3 regions of the Luteimonas sp. MC1750 genome follow, and region 2 is predicted to be linked to each of the others. Evidence: predicted binding sites of a transcription regulator. Region 2 holds the regulator's gene; each other region holds the start of a gene.
The links. The regulator HrcA, encoded in region 2, represses chaperone genes, less so after heat shock. The targets are predictions, from matches to a motif close to TTNGCACTCNNNNNNNNNGAGTGCNAA.
Positions count from the first base shown of each region.

Region 1: a site for HrcA is predicted at 1,902-1,928, ahead of JGR68_RS02090 (co-chaperone GroES). Genes of this name have one in related genera too.
Region 3: a site for HrcA is predicted at 4,276-4,302, ahead of rpoH (RNA polymerase sigma factor RpoH). Genes of this name have one in related genera too.

Region 1 covers NZ_CP067113.1:439,717-447,598, forward strand. The annotation lists gene JGR68_RS02080 (endonuclease) at 1-1,171, opposite strand, end outside; gene JGR68_RS02085 (acyloxyacyl hydrolase) at 1,324-1,821, shown strand; gene JGR68_RS02090 (co-chaperone GroES) at 1,985-2,272, shown strand; gene groL (chaperonin GroEL) at 2,357-3,997, shown strand; gene JGR68_RS02100 (DUF808 domain-containing protein) at 4,632-5,543, shown strand; gene JGR68_RS02105 (UDP-N-acetylglucosamine--N-acetylmuramyl-(pentapeptide) pyrophosphoryl-undecaprenol N-acetylglucosamine transferase) at 5,547-6,716, shown strand; gene JGR68_RS02110 (NAD(P)/FAD-dependent oxidoreductase) at 6,725-7,882, shown strand, end outside.
Region 2 covers NZ_CP067113.1:1,638,549-1,646,430, reverse strand. The annotation lists gene fur (ferric iron uptake transcriptional regulator) at 1-140, shown strand, start outside; gene recN (DNA repair protein RecN) at 149-1,828, opposite strand; gene hrcA (heat-inducible transcriptional repressor HrcA) at 1,919-3,010, shown strand; gene grpE (nucleotide exchange factor GrpE) at 3,007-3,516, shown strand; gene dnaK (molecular chaperone DnaK) at 3,631-5,556, shown strand; gene dnaJ (molecular chaperone DnaJ) at 5,693-6,826, shown strand; gene dapB (4-hydroxy-tetrahydrodipicolinate reductase) at 6,867-7,577, shown strand; gene carA (glutamine-hydrolyzing carbamoyl-phosphate synthase small subunit) at 7,713-7,882, shown strand, end outside.
Region 3 covers NZ_CP067113.1:2,784,443-2,792,324, reverse strand. The annotation lists gene rhlB (ATP-dependent RNA helicase RhlB) at 1-825, shown strand, start outside; gene JGR68_RS13085 (ATP-binding cassette domain-containing protein) at 982-1,674, shown strand; gene ftsX (permease-like cell division protein FtsX) at 1,667-2,614, shown strand; gene JGR68_RS13075 (response regulator) at 2,668-3,462, shown strand; gene ung (uracil-DNA glycosylase) at 3,486-4,196, shown strand; gene rpoH (RNA polymerase sigma factor RpoH) at 4,307-5,191, shown strand; gene zupT (zinc transporter ZupT) at 5,276-6,085, opposite strand; gene JGR68_RS13055 (NYN domain-containing protein) at 6,222-7,136, shown strand; gene JGR68_RS13050 (primosomal protein N') at 7,270-7,882, opposite strand, start outside.

The DNA.
Region 1 (7,882 bases), 1.2 Mb from region 2:
AGTTCGGCCAGGTGTGCTCGCGGTTGTACTTGTTGCTGCCGCCCGAGCCGGCCCGATCGCTGCCCTTGGCGTAGGTCCGGTTGCGGTAGACGTCGAGGATCCGGCCGGGATCGTTGGGATCCTCGTCGGCGATCTCGAGGATGGTCCAGGTGTTGGTGCCGCTGCCGCTGTAGGGGTAGGCGACGTGGCCGCGGATGGTCTCGTGCAGCGAGCAGCGCAGCTGGCCGGGGCTCGATGTGTTGACCAGGCCGTAGTACTCCCCGTTGCCGCTGCCCCGGTCGGCGTGCCTCACGCGGAAGGCCACGGTGGTGCTGGACTCCGGAGCGGTCGCGTCGAGGTCCACGATCCGGCTGGCGTCGATCTGCAGCGAGCAGGCCTGGCCGGGGACGAGCGGGCGCACGGGGGTCAGGGTGAAGCTGGTCGCCTGGGTGACGTGGTCCAGCGTCGTGGTGCGGCGGCGGGGCACGCCCTCGCAGCTGAGGCGGAAGGCGCCCGGCTCGACGATGACCGGTTCGCTGAAGGTGACCGTCATGTCGGCGGCGTAGGGGAAATCGCTCGAACCCTGCGCCGGGAAGGTGTCGACCACGGTCGGCGCGGCATTGCCGGCCTCGCCGAAGGTCTGGCTGTTGTTGCAGGTGCCGAAGGTCGCGGTGGCCGATCCCGCCCAGGTGAAGTCGGCCTGGACGTTGCCGGTGCCGCCGAGCTGCAGCGAGGTGCCGACCGGCGTGTTGTTGGGTTCCGAGACGCCGATGTCCTCGCTGGCCATGCCCGCGGCCGGCCCGTTCGTGGCGGTCATCACGCCTTCGTAGCTCAGGAACTGGACCACGTTGCCCTGCGGGTCGACCAGGGCGACGCCGTCGGGCGAGCCGTTCTGCAGGCCATCGACGGGGTAGTTGACCGTGGCGAATCGCACGTTGCCGCCGCAGGTGGCCGCGACGCCGGCGGGCAGCGTGCTGGTGGAATAGGACTGGCCGTTGCTGCCGTTGTAGAGGACCAGCTGGTAGTCGGCCAGGTTCTCGCCGGCGCTGCCCACCACTTCGATCGCCTCGCCGACGTCGGCGCCGGCGTTGTCGTAGTGGATCTCGTTGATGAAGACCTCGGCATGCGCCGGGAAGGTGGCCGCGGCCGCAAGTGCGATCGCGCAGAACAGAGTGGAACGCTCGGAACGCATTCGGTGTCTCTCCCCAATTGGACGGGGCAATTTACCCCCGCGATATGACAATGTCGCGCCGGGCGACACACTTTCCCGCTTGCCTGCACGCCGGCGCGACATGCCGTCCGTATGCTTTCGATGCTGCGTCCCCATTCATCGAAGGCTTTCCCATGCAACTTCCCTGCGGCTCCGCGCTGCGCTCCGGAGTGGTGGCGCTGGCACTGGCCGCGGCGCCGCTGGCCGCGGCCGGCAGCGACATCGAACTGGCCGCCGGGGCTTCGACCACCACCGACCGCGAGTTCACCCGTACGGCCTCGATCGCCTGGGTGCCGAAGCTGCGCGACCTCGACAATGCCGTGCTCCGGGCCCAGACCGGACTCATCTACGTCGACGGGCGTGGCCCGGTCACCGACCGGGACCTGGAGGACGAGGTCTGGGTCGGCTACGTCGGCCTGCGCTACGAGCGCACCGACAACGGCCTGACCCTGGGCGCGGCCATCGGGGCCCAGTCAGGGGAGACCGACGCCCTGTCGGGCGATCCCCAGTTCGTGACCTCGGTGGGCTGGCGCTGGGACCGGTTCTCGCTGTCGGTCCGGCACATCTCCAACGCCAGCCTGCACAGCCCGAACAACGGCGAGACCGCCCTGGTGGGTGCCTGGCGCTTCTGACGCCGGCACCCCTTGAACTCCCGCCGCGGCCCCCCATCTCTGGGACATCCCGGTCCGCCGGGTTTTTCGCGGCGCGTCCTCTGGCACTCGGCATCCCCGACTGCCAGAATATGCGACCGATTTGCCCCTTAGTCGTTACAAACCAATCACTTGTGAGGATTGCATGAACCTGAAGCCGCTCTACGACCGCGTGGTCGTCAAGCCGATCGAAGCCGATGAAGTCTCCGCCGGCGGCATCCTGATCCCGGACAACGCCAAGGAAAAGCCGACCAGGGGCGAAGTGATCGCCGTGGGCGACGGCAAGGCCCTGGACAACGGCAGCCTGCGCGCGCCGAAGGTCAAGGTCGGCGACAAGGTCATCTACGGCCAGTACTCCGGCTCGGCGTACAAGCACGAAGGCACCGAATACAAGATCGTGCGCGAGGACGACATCCTCGCCATCGTCGGCTGAGCGCGCCCGGGCGCCTCGCGATCCCGGGCCCTGGCCCGGGGCTTTGACCCAACTCTCTCCTGATCCCAATTCGAGGTAATACACATGTCCGCGAAGGAAATCCGCTTCGGCGAAGACGCGCGCGCCAAGATGGTGCGTGGCGTCAACGTGCTCGCCAACGCCGTCAAGGCGACGCTTGGCCCCAAGGGTCGCAACGTCGTGCTCGACAAGAGCTTCGGCTCGCCCACGATCACCAAGGACGGCGTGTCCGTCGCCAAGGAGATCGAGCTGGCCGACAAGTTCGAGAACATGGGCGCGCAGATGGTGAAGGAAGTCGCCTCGCGCACCTCCGACAACGCCGGTGACGGCACCACCACCGCGACCGTGCTGGCCCAGGCCTTCATCCGCGAGGGCATGAAGGCGGTCGCCGCCGGCATGAACCCGATGGACCTCAAGCGCGGCATCGACCAGGCCGTGATCGCCGCCGTCGCCGAGCTGAAGAACATCTCGAAGCCGTCGTCGACCTCGAAGGAAATCGCCCAGGTCGGCACCATTTCGGCCAACTCCGACGCCAACATCGGCGACCTGATCGCCCAGGCGATGGACAAGGTCGGCAAGGAAGGCGTGATCACGGTCGAGGAAGGCTCGGGCCTCGAGAACGAGCTCGACGTCGTCGAGGGCATGCAGTTCGACCGCGGCTACCTCTCGCCGTACTTCATCAACAACCAGCAGTCGATGTCGGCCGAGCTGGATGATCCCTTCATCCTGCTGCACGACAAGAAGATCTCCAACGTCCGCGACCTGCTGCCCGTGCTCGAAGGCGTGGCCAAGTCCGGCAAGCCGCTGCTGATCGTGGCCGAGGAAGTCGAGGGCGAGGCCCTGGCCACGCTGGTGGTCAACACCATCCGCGGCATCGTCAAGGTCGTGGCCGTCAAGGCCCCGGGCTTCGGCGACCGTCGCAAGGCGATGCTGGAAGACATGGCCATCCTCACTGGTGGCACGGTGATCTCCGAGGAAGTCGGCCTGACGCTCGAGAAGGCGACGATCAAGGACCTCGGCCGCGCGAAGAAGGTGCAGGTCTCGAAGGAGAACACCACGATCATTGATGGCGCCGGCGAGTCGACGGGCATCGAAGGCCGCATCAAGCAGATCAAGGCGCAGATCGAGGAGACCTCCTCCGACTACGACCGCGAGAAGCTGCAGGAGCGCGTGGCCAAGCTGGCCGGCGGCGTTGCGGTGATCAAGGTCGGTGCCTCGACCGAGATCGAGATGAAGGAAAAGAAGGCCCGCGTCGAAGACGCCCTGCACGCCACGCGTGCGGCCGTCGAAGAAGGTGTGGTCCCGGGCGGCGGCGTTGCGCTGCTGCGCGCCAAGACCGCCATCGAAGGCCTGAAGGGTGCCAACGAAGACCAGAACCATGGCATCGAGATCGCGCTCCGCGCGATGGAATCGCCGCTGCGCGAGATCGTCGCCAACGCCGGTGAAGAGCCGTCGGTCATCGTCAACAAGGTCAAGGACGGCACCGGCAACTTCGGCTACAACGCCGCCAACGGCGAGTTCGGCGACATGGTCGAGTTCGGCATCCTGGACCCGACCAAGGTCACCCGCACCGCGCTGCAGAATGCGGCCTCGATCGCCGGCCTGATGATCACGACCGAAGCGATGGTGGCCGAGCTGCCGAAGAAGGAAGAGCCCGCGATGGGCGGCGGCGGTGGCATGGGCGGCATGGGCGGCATGGATTTCTGATCCAGCGCGACTGCGTCACTGCATCATGGAGGACCCCGCTTCGGCGGGGTCCTTTTTTTTCGGCTGCAGAACGGGACTGCGTGGTGGTCCACGCGGCCCGTCCCGCGCACAGGGGGTGTGCTGCGCCGGCCGTCTCCGCGTCCTGCTGCCAGCGGCCGGGCGCCGGCCATCCATGGCCGGCTCTCCGCACACCCCCTGTACGCGGGACGGGCTCCGGCCTTTATCGCTACGGACTGCAGAGCAAAGTCGCTGCGCCGGGAAAATTCTGATCAACAGGGGCGCGCCGGACTCACATTGACGAGGACGCGACGGCCTGCCGCGCCGTTCGGCTTTGTCCCGCCACAGGATTGCGAAAGAAGTCGGACCCGCCGTGGATGCAGGGGGGATGACCAGAGCCGGCCATGGATGGCCGGCGGCCGGAACTGGGAGCAGGACAGCGAAGATTCCGGCTGGTCATCCCCCCTGCATCCGCGGCGGGCGCTGCATAGCAAGGCATCCCCCCCTGCATCCGCGGCGGGCACCGCACACCCCGACCCCGCCCATGGAAGGGGGCGAAAGTCCGTGACGGGGGCGTATCGCCCGATCCCGGAGGCGATGCGACAATCCGCGGCTCCTGACCGAAACGACGAACCCCATGGCCGGCGCCTCACTGCTCACCCTCCTCGACGACATCGCGACCCTGCTCGACGACGTCTCGGTCCTGACCAAGGTGGCCGCCAAGAAGACCGCGGGCGTGATCGGCGACGACCTGGCGCTCAACGCGCAGCAGGTCGCTGGCGTGAAGGCCAATCGCGAGCTGCCGGTGGTCTGGGGCGTGTTCAAGGGATCGCTGGTCAACAAGCTGATCCTGGTGCCGGCGGCGCTGCTGATCAGCTGGCTGGTGCCGGTGCTGGTGGTGCCGCTGATGATGGTGGGCGGCGCCTACCTCTGCTACGAGGGCTTCGAGAAGGTGGTGGAGAAGCTCTTCCACCGCCACGAGAAGCCCGACCCGGAGGCGCGCGCGCAGGCGGTGCTGGCTTCTGGCGAGACCCCGCGCGAGCTGGAGAAGAAGAAGATCCGCGGCGCGGTGCGCACCGATTTCATCCTCTCGGCCGAGATCATCGTGCTGTCGCTGGCGGTGGTGGCCGACGAGCCCCTGCTGACGCGCACGGTCTCGCTGTCGGTGATCGCGCTCGGCGTCACCCTGCTGATCTACGGCCTGGTGGCCGCGATCGTGAAGATGGACGACGTCGGCCTGTGGCTGGACAAGCGCGAGGGCGCGCTGGCGCCGCTGGGGCGTGGCCTGGTCTACGTGGCGCCGTGGCTGATGAAGACGCTCGGCGTCGTCGGCACCATCGCCATGTTCCTGGTGGGCGGCGGCATCTTCGTGCACAACATCGACGCCCTGCACCACGTGCTCGAGGTGCTGGAGGGCCGGGGCGTGCCCGCCTTCGTCGCGGATACCGGCATCAGCCTGGTCGTGGGCATCGTGGTCGGCGCGCTGGTCGCCGGCGCGGTCACGCTGGTGAACCGCGTGCGCGGCAAGCCCGCGGTCGCGGCGCACTGAGTCGTGCGCGAAGGGGCAGGGCGCGCGGGGCGCGCCACGATCGCACTGGCCGCCGGCGGCACCGGCGGGCACCTGTTCCCGGCCGAGGCCCTGGCGCGCGAGCTGCAGGCGCGCGGGCGCGAGGTCGTGCTCTACACGGAGGCCCGCGGCGCGCGTTTCACCCAGGCGCTCGAGGGCCTGCCGCACGTGGTGCTGCCGGCGCGCAGCCTGGCCGGCGGGCTCGGCGGCAAGCTGGCCGCGGCCGCGGTGATCGCGCGCGCCACGCTGTTGGCGCGGGTGGACATGAAGCGTCGCGGGGTCGGCCTGGTGGCGGGCTTCGGCGGCTATCCCAGCTTCGCCCCGGCGCTGGCCGGGCGCAGCCTGGGGCTTCCGCTGCTGCTGCATGAGCAGGGCTCGCGCCTGAGCCTCGCCAACCGCCAGCTGCTGCGCTTCGCCGACCGGGTGGCCACGTCCTTCGGTGGGCTGGAAGGGGTCGACGACGGCGCGCGCGCCACGCTGGTCGAAACCGGCAACCCGGTGCGCGCCGGCATCCTGGCCGCGGCGCGGGCGCCCTATCCGTCGCAGACCGGCGGGGCGCCGCTGCGCCTGCTGGTGGTCGGCGGAAGCCAGGGCGCCGCGGTGTTCGGGCGGGTGCTGCCGCCGGCGCTGGCGCTGCTGCCCGAAGGCCTGCGCGCGCGCCTGCGCCTGTCGCTGCAGTACCGCGGCGACGATGCCGCGGCGGTCGCCGCCCTGCTGCGCGACGCCGGGATCGAGGCCGAGCTGGAGCCCTTCTTCGACGACATGGCCGCGCGCCTGCGCGACTCCCACCTCGTCATCACCCGCGCGGGTGCGACCACCATCGCCGACCTGCTGGTGGTCGGGCGCCCGGCGATCCTGGTGCCGATTCCCCAGGGCGGGTCGCGCGCCGAGCAACTGGGCAATGCCCAGGCGCTCGAACGCCTCGGCGCCGGCTGGTGCATGCGCGAGGACGCCGACGGCTTCACTGCCGAGGCGCTGGCGCAGCGCCTGCGCCAGCTGTTCGCGGATCCCTCGCAGCTCGCCGAGGCCGCGGCGGCCGCCTCGCGGCTGGGGCGACCCGACGCCGCCGCGCGCCTGGCCGACGCGGTGGAGGCGCTGCTCGCCGCAGGCGCGGAGCCGGGACACCGCGGCGACGTCGACCGGCGCGGGGACTGACTCCAGCCGTGGGCACCACCGACGACGTCATCATCATCGGCGGCGGCCACAACGGCCTGGTCTGCGCCGCCTACCTGGCCGGTGCCGGACTGAAGGTGCGGGTGCTCGAGCGCCGCGGCATCGTGGGCGGCGCGGCGGTGACCGAGGAGTTCCATCCCGGCTTCCGCAACTCGGTCGCCAGTTACACGGTGAGCCTGCTCAACCCGCGCGTGATCGCCGACCTGCGCCTGGCCGGACATGGCCTGCGCGTGGTCGAGCGGCCGTACTCGAACTTCCTGCCGCTGCCCGATGGCCGCGCCTTCCGGCTCGGCGGCGACCATGGCCTGGCCGAAGTCGCGCGCTGGTCGGCCCGCGACGCCGAGCGCCTGCCCCAGTACTACGCGATGCTGGAGCGCGTGGTCGCCGTGCTGCGCGAGCTGACCCTGCTGACGCCACCCAACGTGTCCGACGGCTTTGTGCTGGCCGACTGGCTGGCCTCGGCCACCGTCGCGCGGCGGCTCGGGCGGCTCGACATGCGCGGGCGGCGCGACCTGCTGGAGCTGTTCACCAGGTCCGCGGGCGACCTGCTCGACCACTGGTTCGAATCCGGGCCACTGAAGGCCGCCCTGGGCTGGGATTCGGTGGTCGGCAACTTCGCCAGCCCGTACACGCCGGGCTCGGCCTATGTCCTGCTGCACCACGTGTTCGGCGAGGTCAACGGCAAGCCCGGCGCCTGGGGCCACGCCATCGGCGGCATGGGCGCGATCACCCAGGCCATGGCCGCCGAGTGCGCGGCCCGCGGGGTGGTGGTCGAGACCGGCGCCGAGGTCGCGCAGGTGCTGGTGGAAGGCGGCCGCGCCGTGGGCGTGGCGCTGGCCGACGGCCGCGCGCTGCGCGCGAAGGCGGTGGCGGGCAACATCAATCCGAAGCTGCTCTACACCGCGCTGGTCCCGCGCGAGCACCTCGACGAGGACACCGCGCAGCGCTTCGCGCGCTACCGCTGCGGCTCCGGCACCTTCCGCATGAACGTGGCGCTGTCCGAGCTCCCCGACTTCACCGCGGCGCCGGGCACGGCGCTGCAGCCGCACCACCAGAGCGGGATCCTGGTCGGGCACTCGCTGCGCTATTTCGAGCAGGCCTATTTCGATGCGAAGTCCAAGGAGCACAACGCCGGATGGGCGCGCGCG
Region 2 (7,882 bases):
ACATGGTCGAGGTCGACACCGGCCGGATCATCGAGTTCGAAAGCCCCGAAATCGAGGCGCTGCAGCACGCGGTGGCCGAGAAGTACGGCTACATCCTCGAGGAGCACTCGCTGGTGCTCTACGTCCGCAAGAAGCGCTGAGTCCGGCCTCAGGCGACCGGCGACCCCTCCGCCTCGCTCAGCAGGCGCCTGGCTGCGGCCCGCGCCTCGCTGCTGACCTCGATCCCGCCCAGCATCCGCGCCAGCTCCTCCTGGCGGCCGGCGTCGTCGAGCAGGCGCACCGCGCTCTGGGTCATGCCCGCACGCTCGGCCTTGCTCACCCGGTAATGCGCGTGGCCCTGGGCCGCGACCTGCGGCAGGTGGGTCACGCAGAGCACCTGGCGGCGGCTGCCCAGGTCGCGCAGCTTGCGCCCGACGATGCCGGCGACGTTGCCGCCGATGCCCGAGTCGACCTCGTCGAAGACCATGGTCTGGACCGCGTCCAGGCCGAGCGCGGCGACTTCGATCGCCAGCGAGATGCGCGAGAGCTCGCCGCCCGAGGCGACCTTGCGCAGCGGGCGCGGCGGCTGGCCGGCGTTGGCGGTGACCAGGAACTCGGCGCGCTCGGCGCCCTGCGCGTCGGGTGCGTCGGCCGCGATGGGTTCGAGCGCGATCTCGAAGCGGCCCCCGCCCATGCCCAGCTCGCCCACCAGGGCGGTGGTCGCCTTGCCCAGCGCGGTCGCGGCCCGGGCGCGAGCCTTGCCGAGCTTCGCCGCGGCCGTGCGCCACGCCGCCGCCGCGCCGGTGATCTCGGCGCCCAGGCCTTCCAGCCGCCTGGCGGAAGTGGCCAGCATCTCGAGTTCCGCGGCCAGCGCATCGCGGTGGCTCGCCAGGTCCTCGACCGGCACCCGATGCTTGCGCGAGAGTTCGTGCAGGCGCGAAAGCCGCGCGTCGTGCGCCTGCATCCGCGCGGGATCGATGTCGAGGTCGGCGCGGATGCGGTCGAGCAGCACCGCGGCCTCGTCAAGCTGGATCGCGGCGCCCTCGAGCAGGGCGTCCACGTCCCCGAGCCGTGCCTCGTGCGCGCGCATGCGCCCGAGCAGGGCGCGCAGCTGCTGCACCGCGGCGGGCAGGGCGTCGCTGTCGCCGCCCAGGCGTTCGAGCGCGGCGTCGCAGGCCTCCACGAGCTCGGCGCCATGCGCCTGGCGCCGGTGCGCGACCACCAGCTCGGCGATCGAGTCCGGCTCCAGCGCCTCGCGCTCCAGCTCGCCGAGCTGGTGGCCCAGGAAGTCGATCCGGTCCGAGACGTCGCCGGCCGCGTTGAGGCGCTCGTGCTCGCGCAGCAGCGCCGACCAGGCGCGTGCCGCCTGCGCGACGGCCGCCAGTTCCGCCTCGTGGCGGCCGTAGGCATCGAGCAGGGCCAGCTGGCTGCCGCGCGACAGCAGGGCCTGGTGTTCGTGCTGGCCGTGGATCTCCACCAGCAGCGCGGCCAGCGCGCCCAGCTGGGAGAGGGTGGCCGGACGGCCGTTGATCCAGGCCCGCGAGCCGCCGTCGGCGCGCAGGGTGCGCCGCAGCTGGCAGGCGGCGCCGTCGTCGAATTCCTGCTCGCGCAGCCAGCCCAGCGCCGCGGGTGAGTCGTCGAGCGTGAACTCGGCGTCGAGTTCGGCGCGCTGCGCGCCATGGCGGACCATGCCGCTGTCGGCGCGCAGCCCGGACAGGAAGCCCAGCGCGTCGACGATCAGCGACTTGCCGGCGCCGGTCTCGCCGGACACGACCGTGAGTCCCGGCCCGAATTCCAGTTCGGTGGCGGAGACGACGGCGAAATCCTTGATCGACAGGCGCTTGAGCATGGCGTGCGAATTGTGCCGCGGAGACGCGCAGCCTGTCATCGGCGAATCTCGCCGCTTGCGACGGGCGCCCGGCGGACGTATACCCGCGGCATGTCCCGACGCCCTGACGATCCCCTCGATGCACGCAGTCGCCAGCTGCTGCGCACCCTCATCGCGCGCCATATCCGCGATGGCGAGCCGGTCGGTTCGCAGACCCTGGCGCGCCATGCCGGACTGGACGTCAGTCCGGCGACGATCCGCAACATCCTGTCCGACCTCGAGGAGGTCGGCCTGCTGTCGGCACCGCATACCTCCGCCGGGCGCGTGCCCACCGCACGCGGCTACCGGGTCTTCGTCGACTCGCTGCTGCAGCTCAGCCCGCTCGAGGACGCCGAGTTCGACCGCCTGCGCGGCGGCCTGGCGCCCGGCGGCGGCACCCAGTCGCTGCTGGGCAATGCCTCGGAGCTGGTCTCGGCGATGACCCGCTTCGTCGGCGTGGTCAGCGTGCCGGGCCGGGAGCAGTTCGCTTTCCGCCAGATCGACTTCGTGCCCCTGGATGGCCAGCGGGTGATGGCGATCGTGGTCTTCGCCGACAACGAAGTGCAGAACCGCATCGTCCAGACCCGCCGCGCCTACGATGGCGCCGAGCTCGAGCGGGTGGCGAACTACCTCAACGCGAACTTCGCCGGCCAGCCGCTGCCGGCCATCCGCGCCGGCCTGCTGCGCGAGCTGAAGAGCGCGCGCAGCGAGCTCGAGGGGCTGCTGCGCGCCACCACCGAGCTCGCCGAGCAGGCGCTGGCGCCCGCCGGCGAGGACATGGTGGTGGCCGGCCAGGCCCGGCTGCTGGGGCTGCAGGACCTGGCCGATCTCGACCGTTTGCGCGAGCTGTTCGAGGCGTTTTCGGAAAAGCGCGAGATCCTGCAGCTCCTCGAGCGCACGGTGAAGGCCCAGGGCGTGCGGGTGTTCTTCGGCGAGGAAACCGGGGTCGCGCCGCTGGCGGGGATGTCGCTGGTGACCGCGCCCTACGGCGCCGGTGGCCGCGTGCTGGGCGTGCTCGGGGTGATCGGGCCGACCCGGATGGCCTACGACCGGGTCATCCCGGTGGTGCAGGCGACCGCCGAGGCGCTCGGTGCCGCCTTGAATCCCGACGCGGCATCCCCACTCAGTCCGGACCGAGCCATTCCGGACCCACGAGAGCGATGACCACCGAACAGACGCCCGACCACGCCGCCGAGGCGCCCGCAGACGACCTTCCGCTGGAAGACGTGATCGAAACCCTCCGCGCCGAGCTCGAGCAGGTGCGCGCGCAGTCGCTGGTCGACCGCGCCGACCTCGAGAACCAGCGCCGCCGGATGGAGCGCGACGTGCAGAACGCCTGCCGTTTCGCCAACAAGCAGCTGCTGGGCGACCTGCTGCCGGTGTTCGACAGCCTGGACGCCGCCCTCGTCGCCGCCGGCGGCTCCGGGCCACTGCACGATGGCGTCGAGCTGACGCTCCGCGAGCTGCGCCGGGTCACCGGCAACCAGGGTCTGGTGCAGATCGCCCCCGCCGCGGGCGAGGCCTTCAATCCCGAGCTGCACCAGGCCATGAGCGTGGTGGAGGCGGCCGGCGTCGAGCCCGGCGCCGTGGCCCAGCTGTTCCAGAAGGGCTACCGGCTCAACGAGCAGCTGCTGCGCCCGGCCATGGTGGCCGTGGCCAATTCCGACTGAAACAAGGCCTTTCCGGATGGCGGGCGGCGCTTGAAGGCGCCACCGCCACCCCCAGATAGCAGTCATCGGCGGCTCCGCCGCCCCCCAGACCAAGTTGCAAGAGGCTAGAGACCCATGGCAAAGATCATCGGCATCGACCTGGGCACGACCAATTCGTGCGTGGCGATCATGGACGGCGGCAAGGCCCGCGTCATCGAGAACAGCGAAGGCGATCGCACCACGCCTTCCGTCGTCGCCTACACCAAGGACGGCGAAGTGCTGGTCGGCGCGTCCGCCAAGCGCCAGGCCGTCACCAATCCCAAGAACACCTTCTACGCGGTGAAGCGCCTGATCGGCCGCAAGTTCAGCGACGCCGAAGTCAAGAAGGACCTCGACCTGGTGCCGTATGCCATCGTCGGGCACGACAACGGCGACGCCTGGGTCGAGACGAGCGACGGCAAGAAGCTGTCGGCGCAGGAAGTCTCCGCGCGCATCCTGGAAAAGATGAAGAAGACCGCCGAGGACTACCTGGGCGAGAAGGTCACGGAGGCCGTGATCACGGTGCCTGCCTACTTCAACGATTCGCAGCGCCAGGCGACCAAGGACGCCGGCCGGATTGCCGGCCTCGACGTCAAGCGCATCATCAACGAGCCCACCGCGGCCGCGCTGGCCTATGGCCTCGACAAGGACGGCGGCGACCGCAAGATCGCCGTGTACGACCTCGGCGGCGGTACCTTCGACATGTCGATCATCGAGATCGCCGAAGTCGACGGCGAGAAGCAGTTCGAGGTGCTGGCCACCAACGGCGACACCTTCCTGGGTGGCGAAGACTTCGACAAGCGCGTCATCGATTACCTGGTGGAGGAGTTCCAGAAGGACCAGGGCATCGACCTGCGCAAGGATCCGCTGGCCCTGCAGCGCCTGAAGGACGCCGCCGAGCGCGCCAAGATCGAACTCTCGACCGCGCAGCAGACGGAAGTGAACCTGCCTTACGTGACCGCGGACGCTTCGGGCCCGAAGCACCTCAACATCAAGCTGACCCGGGCCAAGCTCGAGGCGCTGGTCGAGGACCTGGTCAAGAAGACGATCGAGCCCTGCCGCACGGCGCTCAACGACGCCGGCCTGCGCGCGAGCGACATCAACGAAGTGATCCTGGTCGGCGGCCAGACCCGCATGCCCAAGGTGCAGCAGGCCGTGGCCGAGTTCTTCGGCAAGGACCCGCGCAAGGACGTGAACCCCGACGAGGCCGTCGCCATCGGCGCGGCGGTGCAGGGCGGCGTGCTGGCCGGCGACGTCAAGGACGTGCTGCTGCTCGACGTGACCCCGCTGTCGCTCGGCATCGAGACCCTGGGTGGCGTGTTCACCAAGATCATCGAGAAGAACACCACCATCCCGACCAAGGCCTCGCAGACGTTCAGCACCGCCGAGGACAACCAGTCCGCCGTCACCGTGCACGTGCTGCAGGGCGAGCGCGAGCAGGCCCGCTACAACAAGTCGCTGGCCAAGTTCGACCTCAGCGGCATCGACGCCGCGCCGCGCGGCATGCCGCAGGTGGAAGTGTCGTTCGACATCGATGCCAACGGCATCGTGCACGTGACCGCCAAGGACAAGAAGACCGGCAAGGAGCAGAAGGTCGAGATCAAGGCCGGTTCGGGCCTGTCGGACGACGAGATCCAGCGGATGGTCGCCGACGCCGAGGCGCACCGCGAGGACGACAAGAAGTTCCACGAGCTGGTCGGCGCCCGCAACCAGGCCGATGCGCTGGTGCACGGCACCCGCAGCGCGATCAAGGACAACGGCGACAAGGTCCCCGGTGACGTGATCGGCCGCGTGGAGTCCGCGATCGCCGAGGTCGAGACCGCGATGAAGGGCGACGACAAGGGCCAGATCGAGGCCAAGACCAAGGCCCTGGAAGAAGTCGCGCAGGCGCTGTTCGCGGCGGCGGCAGCGGCCGGGCAGGGCGGTGACGGCGAGGCCCCCGGCCAGGCCGACGCCGGCCAGGCCGATGACGTGGTCGACGCCGAGTTCACCGAAGTCAAGGACGACGACCGCAAGGCCTGATTCCCCGGGCGATTGTAGGAGCGGCCATGGCCGCGATCGCGACACCCGAGGCGGGGACCGGAATCGACACCCGGTTCCCGCCGCGTATCCGGACCCCGCACACCGGCGGGTCCACCAGGCAGCACGGACCTGATCGATGAGCAAGCGCGACTATTACGAAGTCCTCGGCGTTGCACGCAGCGCCAGCGAGGAGGAACTGAAGAAGGCCTATCGCCGCTGCGCGATGAAGCACCACCCTGACCGCAACCCCGGCGATGCCAAGGCCGAGGCCGCGTTCAAGGAGTGCAAGGAGGCCTACGAGGTCCTCTCCGACGGCGGCAAGCGCCGCATGTACGACCAGCACGGCCACGCCGCGTTCGAGCACGGCATGGGCGGCGGCAACGCCGGTCCCGGGTTCGGCGGCGCGGACATGGGCGACATCTTCGGCGACATCTTCGGCAACATCTTCGGCGGGGGCGGCGGTCCGCGTGGCCCGCGTCGCGGGGCCGACGTCGGCTACGTGATGGAGCTCGACCTGGAGGACGCCGTCGGTGGGGTCGAGCGCCGCATCGAGCTGCCGACGCTGGTGGAGTGCGAGCCCTGCAAGGGCACCGGCTCCGAGGACGGCCAGCTCGAGACCTGCGACACCTGCCATGGCCACGGCCAGGTGCGGTTCCAGCGCGGCATCTTCTCGATGCAGCAGCCATGCCCCTCGTGCCACGGGCGCGGCAAGACCTTCAAGAGCCCGTGCCCCTCCTGCCGCGGCAACGGCCGCGTGGAAGAGGAGAAGGTGCTGCAGGTGAAGGTTCCTGCCGGCGTCGACAACGGCGACCGCATCCGCCTGTCCGGCGAGGGCGAGGCCGGCCCGTCCGGCACCCAGCCGGGCGACCTCTACGTCGAAGTCCGCGTGCGCCCGCACCCGATCTTCGAGCGCGACGGCGACGACCTGCATTGCGAAGTGCCGATCCGCATCTCCCAGGCGGCACTGGGCGACACCGTGCGCGTGCCGACCCTCGGCGGCGAAGCCGAGATCCGCATCCCGGCCGAGACCCAGACCGGCCGGGTCTTCCGCCTGCGCGACAAGGGCGTCAAGTCGGTGCGCAGCCGGACGCAGGGCGACCTCTACTGCAAGGTCGTGCTGGAGACCCCGGTCAACCTGACCACGGAGCAGCGCGAACTGCTGGAGCAGTTCGAGGCCACCTTCATCGGCGAGGGCGCGCGCCGCCATTCGCCCAAGTCGAGCACCTTCGTCGACGGGGTGAAGGGCTTCTGGGAACGGATGACGTCCTGAGCGGCTTGTGGCCGCCCGGGCGCGTCGCTAGCCTTGGTGCATGGCCGATTCCGTCAAACTCCTGATCCACGGTGCCAGCGGCCGCATGGGGCGGGCGCTGCTGCGGCTGTGCGCCGATGGCGTCGTCGCCTGCACGGTGGTGGCCGCGGTCTCGCGGCGTCCCGCGCAGCGCGTGGTCGACGGCGTGCCGCAGTTCGCGGCCAGCGAGCTGGCGGGCGTGCCCGCGTTCGATGTCGCCATCGACTTCAGCCTGCCGGAGGGTTTCAGTCCGCTGCTGGCGCTGTGCCGCCAGCGCAGGGCGGGGCTGGTTTCCGGAACGACCGGGCTGTCGGATGCCCAGCGCCAGGCCATGGCCGAGGCCGCCGGCGAGATCCCGCTGCTCTGGGCGGCGAATTTCAGCCTCGGGGTCGCCGTGCTGGAGGAACTGGTCGAGCGCGCCGCGTCGGCGCTCGACGGCTGGGACTGCGACATCGTCGAGACCCACCACGTGAACAAGCAGGACGCGCCCTCCGGCACCGCGCTGGCGCTGGGGGCCGCGGCCGCACGTGGCGGCGCCACGCCGCGCTACGCCAGCCTGCGCGCCGGCGACGTGGTCGGCGAGCACCTGGTCCAGCTCACCGCGGCCGGGGAGCGGATCGAGCTGATCCACCGCGCCACCAACCGCGACGTGTTCGCGCGCGGCGCCCTGCACGCGGCTTCGCGGCTGCGCGGCCGGCAGCCGGGGGCCTGGCGCCTGCGCGACCTGCTCTGACGGGCCCGCAGGCCGCCCTCGCGCTGGCGCAGCGGGACGCTCGCCGGTATCATTCCCGCTCGCCTGATCCTCTTGCCTCCGGGCCGGCCGCTGCCGGGCCGGCGGTGTCTTGCAACCCCACGTAGGCGACCGCCAGTGACATCACCCGCAATCCTCGCGCTCGAAGACGGCACCGTCTTCGCAGGCGTATCCGTAGGCGCGCCCGGCCTTTCGGTCGGCGAAGTCGTGTTCAACACCGCGATGACCGGCTACCAGGAGGTCCTGACCGACCCCTCGTACGCGCGGCAGATCGTGACCCTGACCTA
Region 3 (7,882 bases), 1.1 Mb from region 2:
GACCTGCCGTTCGATGCCGAGGACTACGTGCACCGCATCGGCCGCACCGCGCGCCTGGGCGAAGAGGGCGATGCGATCAGCTTCGCCTGCGAGCGCTACGCGATCGGCCTGCCGGACATCGAGGCCTTCATCGAGCAGAAGATCCCCTCCGAGCCGGTGAGCGCGGAGCTGCTGAAGGCGCTGCCGCGCAAGCCGCGCGAGGGCGTCGAGCTCGAGCCGGAAGAGGGCGAGAGCGTCAGCGAGATCTTCCGCGAGGCGCGCGAGCAGCGCGCCGCCGAGGATGCGCGTCGCGGCGGTGGTCGTCGCGAGGGCGGTGGTGACCGTTCGCGTGGCCCGCGCAGCGCCGGTGCCGGCGAGGGTCGCCGCGAGCGCGCTCCGCGCAAGCCGCGCGTGCCGGCGGCCGAAGCGGCTGCCGAAGGCGCCGTGGGCGCGGTGGCAGAGGGCGCCGGCATTGCCCCCGACGCCATCGCCACGCCCGCCAGCGCCGGCACGGCGCAGGCATCGGTGCCGGTCGCCGGGACCCCCACTCCGGGAGCCGACGGTGCGGAAGGCGAGCGCGCGCCGCGCAAGCGCCGCCGCCGCCGTGGTGGCCGCCGCATCAACGGCGAAGGCCAGCCGGCGCAGGACGGCCAGGCGACGGAACAGGCGGCGGGCGGCGAGCAGCCACGCGCCGCGCGTCCGCCGCGCCAGCCGCATGCACCCAGGCCGCAGCCGTCGCAGCCTGCCGCTCCCGCTCCGGCGCAGGACACGTCGCCTTCGCTGTTCGGCCGCATCGGCCAGGGCCTGCGCAAGCTGGTGACCCGGGCGCCGCGCTCGCAGCACTGAGTGCATCCGGGCAGCTGCCCGGACGGCAGCTGCCCCTCGTGTCCGGACCAGCGCGAGCGCGATCCGGGCCGGCGTGAGCACGGCGCCCGTCGGCTTGTCTGGCCCGATGGCGGCCGGCAAGCGATACTCGACGCTTCCTTCGACACGAGCTCCGCGATGCCGCCGGTCCTGCGCTTCGACAACGTCTGCAAGCAGTATCCGGGCGGGCACGTCGCGCTGCAGGACGTGAGCTTCAGCGTCGACGCCGGCGAGATGATCTTCGTCACCGGCCATTCCGGCGCCGGCAAGAGCACGCTGCTCCGCCTCATCCACCTCTCCGAGCGGCCCAGTCGCGGCGCGGTGCTGTTCGGCGAACGCAACCTGCTCAAGGTACGCGGCGGCCGCGTGGCCATGCATCGTCGCGAGGTCGGCGTGGTGTTCCAGGACCATCGCCTGCTCGCCGACCGCAGCGTCCACGACAACGTCGCGCTGCCGCTGGTGCTGCGTGGCATGCGCCGCGGCGACGCCGCGCGCCGGGTGCGCGCGGTGCTCGAGCGCCTGGGCCTGGGCGCGCGCGGCAGCGCACTGCCCGGCGAGCTGTCGGCTGGCGAGCAGCAGCGCGTCGGGATCGCCCGCGCCGTCGTCGCCGAGCCGCGCCTGCTGGTGGCCGACGAGCCGACCGGCAACCTCGACCCGACCCTCGCCGCCGAGATCATGGCCCTGTTCGCCTCGCTGCCCGGGCAGGGCACCAGCGTGCTGGTGGCCAGCCACGACCTGGGCCTCGTGAAGCGGATGAAGAAGCGCGTCCTGGTGCTGGACCATGGCCAGCTCGCCGACGACATCGCGCCGGAGGACCTGGCCGATGAATGAGCCGATCGCACGCAGCAAGCCGGCGACCCGCTCCCGTCCCGGCGCCTGGCTCGACCACCACGCCTACAGCGTGGTCGCCAGCCTCGGCCGCCTGCTGCTGCGGCCCTGGTCCACCGTGCTCACCGTCGGCGTGATGGCGGTGGCGCTGGCCCTGCCGCTCGGCCTGTGGCTGGTGCTGGGCAACGTCGAACGCTTCGCCGGCGACGTGCAGGCCTCGCGCCAGCTCACCGTGTTCCTGCATCAGGACACCGCGGAAACGCGCGTGGCCGAGCTGGCCGCGGAACTCGGTGCGCGCGCCGACATCGGCGCCATCGAGCACCGCACGCCGGCACAGGGCCTGGAGGAGCTGCGCGAGCGCAGCGGCCTGGACGAGGCGATCGACACCCTGGGCGAGAACCCGCTGCCGCACGTGCTGGTCGTGACCCCGGCCGGTGACGAGGCGATGCTCGCCGATTCGCTGCGCACCCTGCCCGAGGCCGAGCTGGTGCAGCACGATGCGGTCTGGCGCCAGCGCCTCGACGGCTGGCTGCGCTTCGGCGGGCGCGTGGCCTGGGTGCTGGCGGCGCTGCTCGGGCTGGGCGCGCTGCTGGTGGTCGGCAACACCGTGCGCCTGGACATCCAGGCCCGGCGCGACGAGCTCGGCGTGCTGCAGCTGCTGGGCGCCAGCGACGGGTTCATCCGCCGTCCCTTCCTCTACCTGGGCGCGTGGTACGGCCTGGCCGCCGGCGCGCTCGCGCTGGGCCTGCTGACCGCGGCCGGCACCGCGCTGCGCGCGCCGCTCGCCGAACTGGCGGCCAGCTATGGCAGCAGCTTCGCGCTGCAGGGCTTCTTGCCCCGGCAGGCGCTGACGGTCATCGCCGGGGCTACCGTGCTCGGCTGGCTGGGCGCGGGGGCGGTCACCGGACACTTCCTGCGCCAGACCCGGCCGACGGAGACCTGAGCGTGGCCGGGCCGACCGACATCCGGCACCTCGAGGGGGCCGCGCCACGGATCATGGTGGTCGACGGCTCGCGCCTGGTGCGCAAGCTGATCGTCGACGTGCTGAAGGCGCAGCTGCCTGAGGCCGAGGTGGTCGCCTGTGCCGGGCTGGGCGAGGCGCATGCGGCGCTCGCCGCCGCGCCGATCGACCTGGCCACCACCTCGCTGGTGCTGCCCGACGGCGACGGCCAGCAGCTCGCCCAGGTGGTGCGCGCCGCCGCCGGCCAGCGCTACGTGCCGGTGATCGTGATCTCCGGCACCGCCCAGGAGCACCTCGAAGGCCGGCACTTCAGCGATGACGTCACCGACTATTTCGACAAGTCCCACGGCCACCGCGCCCTGGCCGAGTTCATCCGCGGCTACGTGCAGCCGGCGCCGATCCCGGGCGCGCGGGTGCTGTACGTCGAGGACAGCCGCACCGTCGCGCTGGCCACGTCGCGCATGCTCAAGGCCCAGCAGATGGAGGTGGTGCACGTGACCAGCGTCGAGGCCGCGTTCGAGTTCCTGCACGCGCGCGTCGCCGCCGGCGAGGGGCCGGGCGTCGACCTGGTGCTGACCGACGTCTACCTGAAGGGCGAACTCGACGGCGGCGACCTGGTGGAGGCGGTACGCGGCGGGTTCGGCTGGTCCAAGCGCCGGCTCCCGGTGCTGGTGATGACCGGCGACGCCAATCCCGCCAACCAGGCCGCGCTGCTGCGCAACGGCGCGAACGACCTCGTGCTGAAACCGATCGAGGAGCGGCTGCTGGTGACCAAGGCGCTGTTCCAGCTGCGGCTGTCGCGGCTGAAAGAGGTCGGGGCCGGGGCGTGAGCACGGTGCCCGACCGGGTCCGGATGGACGCATCCTGGAAGGCCCGCATCGGCCACTGGTTCGAACGCGAGGACATGCAGGCGCTGTCGGGCTTCCTGCGCGAGCGTCGTGCCGCGGGCGCGCGCATCTTCCCGCCCGGGCCCGAGATCCTGGCCGCGTTCGAGGCCACGCCCTTCGACCAGGTCCGCGTGGTCGTGCTGGGCCAGGATCCCTACCATGGCGCCGGCCAGTCGCATGGCCTGTGCTTCTCGGTGCGCCCGGGCGTCCGCGTGCCGCCGTCGCTGGACAATATCTACAAGGAGATCCAGCGCGACCTCGGCCTGCCGCGGCCCGACCACGGCTGCCTGCTGCCGTGGGCACGGCGCGGCGTGCTGCTGCTCAACGCGGTGCTCACCGTGGAGGAAGGCCGGCCCGGATCGCACCAGCGCCAGGGCTGGGAGGGCTTCACCGACCACATGGTCGAGGTGCTCAACCGCGAGCGCGAGGGCCTGGTGTTCATGCTTTGGGGTGCGTATGCCCAAGCCAAGGGCCAGGTCATCGACCCGCGTCGGCACCGCGTCCTGCGCAGCACCCATCCCTCGCCGCTGTCGGCACACCGGGGCTTCCTGGGCTGCGGGCATTTCTCCGCGGCGAACGACTATCTGACGCGCCAGGGCGGCGCGCCGGTCGACTGGTCGCTGCCGCCGCTGGCGGCGCTGGAGGGAATGGGACTGGTCCCGGCACCGCTTCCGTGACACTCTTGCTGTCAGAACAATGCACGAGATAAAAGGACATTGACTGCATAAATGGAACATGAAGGAACTTCCCGCGTGTCCGGCAGTCTCACGGGTCCACTGCTAAAATCATGCCCATGACTGCAACCACTGCCAGCTATCCCCTCGTCGCCAACAATCTCCCGGTGCCCAGCGCGATCGGCTCGCTGGATGCCTACATCGGCGCCGTGCACCAGATCCCCGTGCTCTCGGTGGAAGACGAACAGGCCCTGGCCCGTCGTTTCCACGAGGAAGAGGACCTGGACGCCGCGCGCGAACTGGTGATGTCGCACCTGCGCTTCGTGGTCCACGTGGCCCGCGGCTACAACGGCTACGGCCTGCCGCTGGGCGACCTGATCCAGGAAGGCAACATCGGCCTGATGAAGGCCGTGAAGCGCTTCGACCCGGATGTCGGCGTGCGCCTGGTCTCGTTCGCGGTGCACTGGATCCGCGCCGAGATGCACGAGTACATCATCAAGAACTGGCGCATCGTCAAGGTCGCGACCACGAAGGCCCAGCGCAAGCTGTTCTTCAACCTGCGCAAGAGCAAGAAGCGCCTGGGCTGGCTCAACGCCGCCGAGGTCAGCGCGGTGGCCAAGGACCTCAACGTCTCCGAGCGCGAGGTGCTGGAGATGGAGTCGCGCCTGTCCGGCCGCGACATCGGCTTCGACATGTCCGCCGACGAGGACGACGAGCGCGCGCCGCCGGCGCCGGCGGCGTACCTGATGACGCAGGAGGAAGATCCGTCGCAGGCCTACGAACGCGCCGACAGCGAATCCAGCCAGCTCGAGCTCCTGCGCGAGGGCCTGGCGACGCTCGATGCGCGCTCGCGCGACATCGTCCAGCGCCGCTGGCTCGACCCGGACAGCAAGGTCACCCTGCAGGAGCTGGCCGACGAGTACGGCGTCTCCGCCGAGCGCATCCGCCAGGTCGAGGCCAATGCGCTGAAGAAGATGAAGGCCCTGTTCGCGGCCTGATCGCGGCTACCCGCGTGACGGCAGGCGGCCCGGGAAACCGGGCCGTTTTTCATTGCGCCGGACGCAGGACTCCGGCGCGCCGCCTCACCACTTGAACAGCACCAGGCTGATCGCCAGCACGCCCATGCCGCTGACGAGCCCGTAGACCGTCTCGTGGCCCTTCGCGTAGCGCTTGGCCGCGGGCAGCAGTTCGTCCAGCGCCAGGAACACCATCACGCCGGCAATGATGCCGAACACGCTGCCGAACACCGCGTCCGACATCCACGGCCGCAGCAGCGCATAGCCGATGATCGCGCCCAGCGGTTCGGCCAGCCCCGAGACCATGCACGCGCCGAAGGCATAGGCCTTGTTGTGGGTGGCGAAGTAGACCGGCACCGCGATCGCGATGCCCTCGGGCACGTTGTGGATGGCGATGGCGAAGGCCAGCGGCATGCCCACGCCGGGGTTTTCCAGCGTGGCGAAGAAGGTCGCCAGGCCTTCGGGGAAGTTGTGGATGGTGATCGCCATCGCCGTCAGCAGGCCCACGCGCCGGATGTAGGCGGCGTTGTGCTCGCGGAAGAAGGGATCGTCGGCCTCGAGGCGCTCGTGCGGGTTCGGTACCAGCCGGTCCACCAGCATGATCAGCCCGACGCCGGCCAGGAAGGCCGCGGTGCCCAGGCTGAAACCGAGGCGTTCGCCATAGCCCTGGGTGAAGGACAGGATCGACTTGTTGAGGATCTCCGACAGCGAGACGTAGACCATCGCGCCACCCGCGAACGCCAGGCCGAAGGCGAGCAGGCGCGCGCTGGGCGTCTTCTGCGCGAACACCAGCAGGCCGCCGACGCCCGTGGCCAGGCCGGCGGCCGTGGTCACGCCCAGCGCGACGAGCACGTTGGCGGTGGAGATCTCGATCATGCGGGTGCTTCCTTCGGGCGATGGGCCGCGGTGGCGGCCGCGGCGCCATCGTATCCGAGGGTCCGCGGGCCCGGCGTGTGGTCGCCTGCGCTATTGTGCGCCGACCGCGCCGGTCGGGCGCCACGGGACTTCGCGCATGCCCACGCAGGAAAAGCGCATCGCGCTGCTGATCGACGCCGACAACGCGCCGGCCTCGAAAATCGAGGTGATCCTCGCCGAGATCGCGCGCCACGGCGTGGCCAACGTGCGCCGCGCCTACGGCAACTGGAAGAGCCAGCACCTGGTGGGCTGGGAGAAGTGCCTGCACACCTGGGCCATCCGGCCGATCCAGCAGTTCGCCTACACCAGCGGCAAGAACGCGTCCGACATGGCGATGGTGATCGACGCCATGGACCTGCTGTACGCGCGCAATCTGGACGGCTTCGCGATCGTGTCCTCGGACGCGGACTTCACGCCCCTGGTGATGCGCCTGCGCAACGACGGCGTCGCGGTCTACGGGTTCGGCCAGGAGAAGACTCCGGAGCCGTTCGTGCGTGCCTGCTCGACCTTCCTGTACCTGGAGAAGCTGGGCCAGCCGGATGGCGACGACGATGCCGCGCCCGCCGACGCACCGTCGCCGGCGCAGCTGCAGCACGATGCCGACCTGGTGCGCCTGCTGCGCGGCGCCATCGACGCGACGCAGGGCGAGGACGGCTGGTCGAAGCTCGGTGCCGTCGGCAGCCACATCGGCAACCAGGGCTCGTTCGACTCGCGCAACCACGGCTACCGCAAGCTGAGCGACCTGATCGAGGCCATCGGACTGTTCGAGGTCCGGCGGCAGGGGCAGGTGATCGAGGTGCGCAGCCGCAGGGGCCGGGGACGCAGGCCGCCGGCCGCCGAACCTGCCCCGGCCGTGGCGAAACCGGCACCGGACGCCAAGGCGTCGCCCGCCGCCCAGGCGAAGGCCACCGCTGGCAAGCCGGCCACAGGCCAGGCCAACCCCGGCCGCACGACACGCACGACCAGGACGGCCAAGCGCACCCCCGCCAAGCCCGCCGATCCCACCCTGTAGGAGCGGCTACAGCCGCGATTGCTTGCGTCGGTGGCTGGCATGGTGCCCGCCTCTTCTCACACCTTGATCGCGGCTTTAGCCGCTCCTACAGGTGGTGGCGCGGCGGACCTGCGCGACGTCCGGCGACCCCGCCTCAGTAAAGATCCACCGGATCCACATCCAGCGACCAGCGCACGCGCCTGGCTTCCGGCAGTGCGTACAGCCCCGGCACCACCGCGCCGAGCACCGCGTGCAGCGCGGGCCGTCCGGGCGACACCAGCAGCAGCTGCGCGCGGTGCATGCCGGCGCGGCGGGGCATCGGCGCGGGCACCGGGCCGGCCACCAGCAGTGCGCGCGCCGGCTCCCCGGGCAGCGCCTCGCGGGCGGCGTTGAAGGCCGTGGCCGCGGCCTGGAGGAAGGCTTCCGGCTGGCCGGCCTGCTGGGCCTCGGCGCGCACCAGCGCCATGTGCGCGAACGGCGGGAAGCCCGCGGCCTCGCGCTGGCCGAGCTCGGCGTCGGCAAACGCGCGGTAGCCGCCCGTGACCAGGACCTCGAGCAGGGGATGCTCCGGATGGTGGGTCTGCAGCAGGACCTCGCCCGCGCGTTCGGCGCGGCCGGCGCGCCCCGAGACCTGCACCAGCAGCTGGGCGAGCTTCTCGCTCGCGCGGAAGTCGGCCGAGAACAGGCCCTCGTCGATCCCGACCACGCAGACCAGCACCAGCTTCGGCAGGTCGTGTCCCTTGGCCAGCATCTGGGTGCCGACGAGG